DNA from 2 places in the Variovorax sp. 01N425 genome. Region 1 is predicted to be linked to the other one. Evidence: riboswitches for the same ligand, from Rfam matches in the RefSeq annotation. Region 1 holds a riboswitch; the other holds the start of a gene.
The links. Region 1 has a riboswitch for glycine ahead of gcvT (glycine cleavage system aminomethyltransferase GcvT). Riboswitches for the same ligand answer to the same signal wherever they lie in the genome.

Region 1 (3,399 bases):
ATCGCCAACGCGGGCCTGTTCGCGTTCCTGATCACGCGCGCGGGGGTGCCCGACGCCATCGGCCACTGGCTGCAGGAAGTGCTGAAGTCGCCCGCGATGTTCCTTCTGGGCGTGAACGCGGCGCTGTTCATCATCGGCATGTTCATCGAGACCAGCGCGGCCATCATCGTGCTCGCGCCCATCCTTGCGCCGGTGGCGGTGCACTTCGGCATCGACCCGGTGCACTTCGGGCTCATCATGGTGGTGAACCTCGCCCTGGGCATGATCACCCCGCCCTTCGGCGTGAACCTGTTCGCGGCCTGCACGGTGGCGCGCATCTCGCTGGACCGGATCGTGAAGTACCTGGTGCCCTTCGTGCTCGTGATCCTGGCCTGCCTGCTGGTGATCACCTACGTGCCGTGGATATCGCTGGCGCTGCGCGACCTGGTGTATGCCAAGTAGCTGAGACGGCGCGAAAAACAAGGAAGAAACGGCAGCCTGTTCGCAGGCTGCTTTTTTTTTGCGCTGCCGGGGCGCTGTAAGGCAAACGTTTCATGAAGATGTCACCGCTTGCAACGATGCTTCAGCCCTCGATCCCCAAAAGCTGTGGCGCCATGTTTCCCACCAAGACCGACAAGGCACGCGACGAACTCCAGGGCCGCCAGCGCACGCTGAGCCAGCGCGAGCGCGCCTTGCTGCTGATGGCAGACGGCCGGCGTTCGCTGACCGATTTCAGCCCGCTGTTCGCCAGCCGCACCGAAGCCGAGCAGGCGATCCAGGCGCTGATGCGCCAGGGCTATCTGCAGGACGCGCAGCCGGTGGCTGCCGCGGCGGCGCAGGCCGCGGCCCAGCCGCCCGCCCCGGTACCCGCGGCCGACCCGATCCAACTCGCCACCGCCGCCGACAACTTCGACGGCAAGCGCTCCCTGGCCACCACGCGCATGTTCCTGTTCGACATCTGCGAGCGCATGTTCGTGCGGCGCGACCCCAAGTTCGCGCTGCAGATGCGCGATGCCCTGCGCGAGGCGCGCGACCGCGGCGCGATGCTGACCATCGCCGCGCTGATGCTCACCGAGGTCGAGAAAACCGCCGGCGCCGAGCGGGCCGAATCGCTGCGCGAGCGCATCGACCGGCTGCTGCCGCCGGCCGAGACCGTGCACTGAGCCGCAGACCGGCCGCCCGCGATCCACTACACTCCCATGGTCAGGAGAGAGCCCCGCCAGCCGGGGCCGCCGAAGGCGCAGGGGTTTCCCGAACGCTCAGGCAAAAGGACTGACACAGCGTTGGCGCATGCCGGCGCTTCCTTGCTGGAGAGAGGCTGTTGCTTGCATCGACGCGATGCGCCGGCCCACCGAAGGAGCAAACCCCGATCGTGGGGCGAATCTCTCAGGTAAAGCGGACAGCAGGGGTGGCCCATGGCTCGCGCCATGGAATTCGTCTGCCCCTTTGGAGTGCCCCGTGGCCGCTTCCTCCGATTCCTCTTCCGCCGAACAACTCCTGAAGACCCCGCTGTACGGCCTGCACGTGGAGCTCGGTGCCCGCATGGTGCCCTTTGCAGGCTATTCGATGCCGGTGCAATACCCCGCCGGCCTCATGGCCGAGCACAGGCACACGCGCAACGCCGCCGGCCTGTTCGACATCTCGCACATGGGCCAGCTGCGCCTGGTCGGACCGGACGCCGCGGCCGCCTTTGAAACCCTGATGCCGGTCGACGTGATCGACCTTGCGCCCGGCAAGCAGCGCTACGGGCTGCTGCTGAACGACGAGGGCGGCATCCTCGACGACCTGATGTTCTTCAACGAAGGCCACGGCTCGATCTTCGTGATCGTCAACGGCGCCTGCAAGGTGGCGGACATCGCCCACATCCAGCAGAAGATCGGCGCACGCTGCGATGTGCAGCCCATGCCCGACCACGCGCTGCTCGCGCTGCAGGGCCCGCAGGCGGCCGCGGTGCTGGCGCGGCTGTCGCCGGGCATCGAGCGCTTCGTGTTCATGACCGGCGGCGCGGTGCAGATCGGCGGCATTCCGGCCTTTGCCACGCGCAGCGGCTACACCGGCGAAGACGGCTTCGAGATCTCGGTGGCCGGCCAGAATGCCGAGGCGCTGGCCCGCCTGCTGCTGGCCCAGCCCGAGGTCGAGCCCATTGGCCTGGGCGCGCGCAATTCGCTGCGGCTGGAAGCGGGGCTGTGCCTCTACGGCAACGACATCGACACCACCACCACGCCGGTCGAGGCCTCGCTCAACTGGGCGATCCAGAAGGTCCGCCGCACCGGCGGCGCGCGCGAAGGCGGCTTTCCGGGCGCGGCCCGGGTGCTGGCCCAGCTCGCCGCCGCCACGGCCGGCGCCGCGGGCCACACCGACCACGACACGCTGAAGCGCAAGCGCGTCGGCCTCGTGGCGCTGGAACGCGTTCCGGTGCGCGACGGCACGGTGCTGCAGTCCTTCGAAGGCAAGGACATCGGCTTTGTCACGAGCGGCCTGCTCGGCCCGACGGCCGACCGCCCGATCGCCATGGGCTACGTGGCCACCGCGTATTCCGAGCCCGGCACGCGCGTGCAGGCCATCGTGCGCGGCAAGCCGGTGCCGATGGAAGTCTCGACGCTGCCTTTCGTGCCGACGCGCTACTACCGCGGCTAGGCGCTGCGCCCCCGATCATCTTTTTTTCCACGAGGAGTTTTCCACCATGAGCATCAAGTACACCAAGGACCACGAATGGGTCTCGGCCGAAGGCAGCGCAGCCACCGTCGGCATCACCGTGCATGCGCAGGACGCGCTCGGCGACGTGGTCTTTGTCGACCTGCCCGAAGTCGGCAAGACCTTTGCCCAGGGCGAGGTGGCCGGTGTCGTCGAATCGGTCAAGGCCGCAGCCGATGTGTTCATGCCCGTGTCGGGCGAGATCACCGAAGTGAACGAAGCCCTGCGCGCCGATCCCTCGCTCGCCAACACCGACCCGCTGGCCGCCGGCTGGTTCTTCAAGGTCAAGCTCAGCGAGCCCGCGCAGCTCGACGCGCTGCTCGACGCGGCCAGCTACGACAAGTTCGCTGCCGAGTCCTGATCCGCCGAGTTCGCAAGCCGCCTTTTCCTCATCCCGAGCCTTCACCGCCATGCCGATTCCCGCCCTTCCCTCTTTGCAACAACTGGAGAACGCCGAAGAGTTTCTCGCCCGCCACATCGGCATCGATGCGGCGGACGAGGCGCGCATGCTGCCGGTGATCGGTTCGGAAACGCGCGCCGAGCTCATCGACGGCATCGTGCCCGCAGCCATCCGCCGCGCCAAGCCGATGCGGCTGCCGGCGCCCGCCACCGAGGCCGATGCACTGGCCGAGCTCAAGGCGATCGCGGCAAAGAACAAGGTCTTCAGGAGCTTCATCGGCCAGGGCTACTACGGCACGCACACGCCGGGCGTCATCCTGCGCAACG
Region 2 (3,399 bases), on a different contig from region 1:
GCCGCATTTCGGCGCGCCGGGCGCCGAGCTGCAGATCGTGCGGCATGCGCTGGGCGACGTGCCGCTGGTCGGCTTCTTCGCCGCAGGCGAGATCGCGCGCCACCACCTGTACGGCTACACCGGCGTGCTGACGGTGTTCACCAGCAAGGACTGAGTCTCCCTCGCCCTGCCTGCCGGCATTCAGGCCGGCTGCAGCACGCGCGCTGCCGGCGCAGGCATGCCGGTGAACGCAAAGTCGACCTCGGGCGCGAGTCCGCTCACGATGCGCGCAATCGACTTGCCCGAGCCGCAGGCATGCGTCCAGCCGAGCGTGCCGTGGCCGGTGTTGAGGAACAGGTTCGGCAGTTTCGTCTTGCCGATCAGCGGCACGTTGCTTGGCGTCGCGGGGCGCAGGCCGGTCCAGAACTGGGCCTGCGTGGTGTCGCCGGCACCCGGAAAGAGCTCCTCGACGCGCCGCACGATCGCCTCGCAGCGCACGCGGTTCAGGTCGCGGTCGTAGCCGTTGAGCTCGGCCGTGCCGGCAATGCGCAGGCGGTCGCCGGAAGCCGAGGTGTAGCGCGAGAACACGAGCTTGAACTCGTCGTCGGTCAGCGAGACCTGGTGCGCCCTGGAGGCGTCCTTCACCGGCAGCGTCACCGAGTAGCCCTTGGCCGGATAGATCGGCAGCCGAATGCCCAGCGGCGCGGCAACGATCGGGCTCAGCGAACCCATCGCGAGCACGAAGGCGTCGCCGCGGATGCGCTGGAAGCGGCCTTCGCTGTCGGTGGCTTCGACATGATCGATGCGGCCGCCGGCCTCACGCAGCGCGGTCACCGTGTGGCTCATGAGGAACTTCACGCCCGCTGCGGCCGCGCGCTTTGCCAGCTCGCGTGCAAAAAGATTCGCGTCGCCGGACTCGTCCTCCGCCGTGTAGGTGGCACCCGCCAGCTTCGGGCGGATGTGGGCGAGGGCGGGCTCGATCTTCACGGCTTCGTCGGCCGAGATCACCTGGCGTTCGCAACCCAATGCGCGCATCTGCTCGGCGGGCTGGAGGGCGCCGTCGAACTCCTTCTGCGTCGTATAGAAGTGCAGGATGCCCTGCGTGCGCTGGTCGTATTGGAGGCCGGCGTCGGCACGCAGCTGCTGCAGCACCTCGCGGCTGTAGGTGCCCAGGCGCACGATCTGCTCGATGTTGTGCCGGGTGCGCGCCGGCGTGCATTCGCGCAGGAACTGCAGGCCCCAGAGCCATTGGCGCATGTCGGCGCGGATGCGAAAGAGCAGCGGAGCGTCTTCCTTGCCGAGCCATTGCAGCACCTTGAGCGGCGCGCTCGGGTTGGCCCAGGGTTCGGCATGGCTGACGGAGATCTGCCCGCCGTTGGCAAAGCTGGTTTCGGCGGCCGGCGTGGCCTGCCGGTCGATCACGGTCACCTCGTGGCCGAGTTGCTGGAGGTAGTAAGCAGAAGTCACGCCGAGCAGGCCGGCGCCAAGAACGATCACACGCATTTCAAGTACCTTTGAAGATTGGCACTTGAACGGCGGACTTGGTGTGCTACTGATTCAATAGCAAGCAACCGGACGAACGCCGTCCAAGTTGCCGCTCCCCCTGTCCTTGGTACCTGAGAGATTCACCTGTTGCACCTTGCAACGGGTTTGCTCCTTCGGTGCATCACGCGAGGTGATGGCTCTCCAGACGGCTTGTCAGTTGATGCAGTACGTGCCACGCAACTCTTTGAAAGAACTTCAAGGAATCTGTGGGCCAACCTGAGCGTTTATGGGAGTTTGCGCCTTCGGTGAAGTAGTAATAGGTACTACTCGCTCTCCTGCAGTGAAACGATTGTAGGCGGGGACCGCAAAGCCGCCAACCATGAATTTTGACAATTCGGACCAATGGGATAATTGTCATTGATTCGAAACTTCGGGGAGACTCATGATCCTGGTAACCGGCGGCGCGGGCTTTATCGGCGCCAACTTCGTACTCGACTGGCTGGCGCAGAGCGACGAGCCTGTCGTGAACCTCGACAAGCTGACCTATGCCGGCAACCTCGAGACGCTCGCGTCTCTCAAGGGCGACCCGCGGCACATCTTCGTGCAGGGCGACATCGGCGACAGCGCGCTGGTCGACCGCCTCCTGGCCGAGCACAAACCGCGCGCCATCGTGAACTTTGCTGCGGAATCGCACGTCGATCGCTCCATTCACGGCCCCGAGGACTTCGTGCAGACCAACGTGCTGGGCACCTTCCGCCTGCTCGAGTCCGTGCGCGGCCACTGGAGCGCGCTGCCGGCCGAGCAGAAAGCCGCCTTCCGCTTCCTGCACGTGTCGACCGACGAGGTCTACGGCTCGCTCTCCAAGACCGACCCCGCCTTCACCGAAGAAAACAAGTACGAGCCCAACAGCCCCTACTCGGCCAGCAAGGCCGCGAGCGACCACCTCGTGCGCGCCTGGCACCACACCTACGGCCTGCCGGTCGTCACCACCAACTGCTCCAACAACTACGGGCCCTTCCACTTCCCCGAGAAGCTCATCCCGCTGATGATCGTCAACGCCCTGGCCGGCAAGCCGCTGCCCGTGTATGGCGACGGCATGCAGGTGCGCGACTGGCTCTACGTGAAGGACCACTGCAGCGCCATCCGCCGCGTGCTCGAAGCCGGCCGGCTCGGCGAGACCTACAACGTCGGCGGCTGGAACGAGAAGCCCAACATCGAGATCGTCAACACCGTCTGCGCGCTGCTCGACGAACTGCGCCCGCGCGCCGACGGCAAGCCCTACAAAGAGCAGATCAGCTACGTCACCGACCGCCCCGGCCACGACCGGCGCTACGCCATCGATGCGCGCAAGCTCGAGCGCGAACTCGGCTGGAAGCCCGCCGAAACCTTCGACAGCGGCATCCGCAAGACCGTCGAGTGGTACCTGGCCCATGGCGAATGGGTGCGCAACGTGCAAAGCGGCGCTTACCGCGAATGGGTCGAGAAGCAATACGACGCCGCCCCCGCGGCCAAGGCTGCGGCATGAAGCTGCTGCTGCTGGGCAAGGGCGGCCAGGTCGGCTGGGAGCTGCAACGCAGCCTCGCGCCGCTGGGCGAGCTGGTTGCGCTCGACTTCGACAGCACAGACTTCAACGCCGACTTCAGCCGCCCCGAGCAACTGGCCGACACCGTACTCAAGGTGCGCCCCGACGTTATCGTCAATGCCGCGGCCCACACCGCCGTCGACAAGGCCGAGAGCGAGCCCGAGTTCGCGCGCAAGCTCAACGCCACCTCGCCCGGCGTGGTGGCCGAGGCCGCGCAGCAGATCGGCGCGCTCATGGTGCACTACTCCACCGACTACGTCTTCGACGGCAGCGGCAGCACGCCCTGGAAAGAAGACGACGCCACCGGCCCCCTCAGCGTGTACGGCCGCACCAAGCTCGAAGGCGAACAACTG

Region 2: linked by a shared signal. The riboswitch ahead of AC1DSC_RS29055 (D-amino acid dehydrogenase) and the one ahead of gcvT (glycine cleavage system aminomethyltransferase GcvT) in region 1 are both predicted to bind glycine.

Annotation. Positions count from the first base shown of each region.
Region 1 covers NZ_JBFTRJ010000012.1:29,949-33,347, forward strand. The annotation lists gene AC1DSC_RS21450 (TRAP transporter large permease) at 1-441, shown strand, start outside; gene AC1DSC_RS21455 (hypothetical protein) at 594-1,142, shown strand; glycine riboswitch at 1,174-1,264, shown strand; glycine riboswitch at 1,277-1,392, shown strand; gene gcvT (glycine cleavage system aminomethyltransferase GcvT) at 1,438-2,616, shown strand; gene gcvH (glycine cleavage system protein GcvH) at 2,663-3,034, shown strand; gene gcvP (aminomethyl-transferring glycine dehydrogenase) at 3,084-3,399, shown strand, end outside.
Region 2 covers NZ_JBFTRJ010000021.1:84,156-87,554, reverse strand. The annotation lists gene AC1DSC_RS29060 (FIST signal transduction protein) at 1-154, shown strand, start outside; gene AC1DSC_RS29055 (D-amino acid dehydrogenase) at 181-1,482, opposite strand; glycine riboswitch at 1,573-1,679, opposite strand; gene rfbB (dTDP-glucose 4,6-dehydratase) at 1,907-2,989, shown strand; gene rfbD (dTDP-4-dehydrorhamnose reductase) at 2,986-3,399, shown strand, end outside.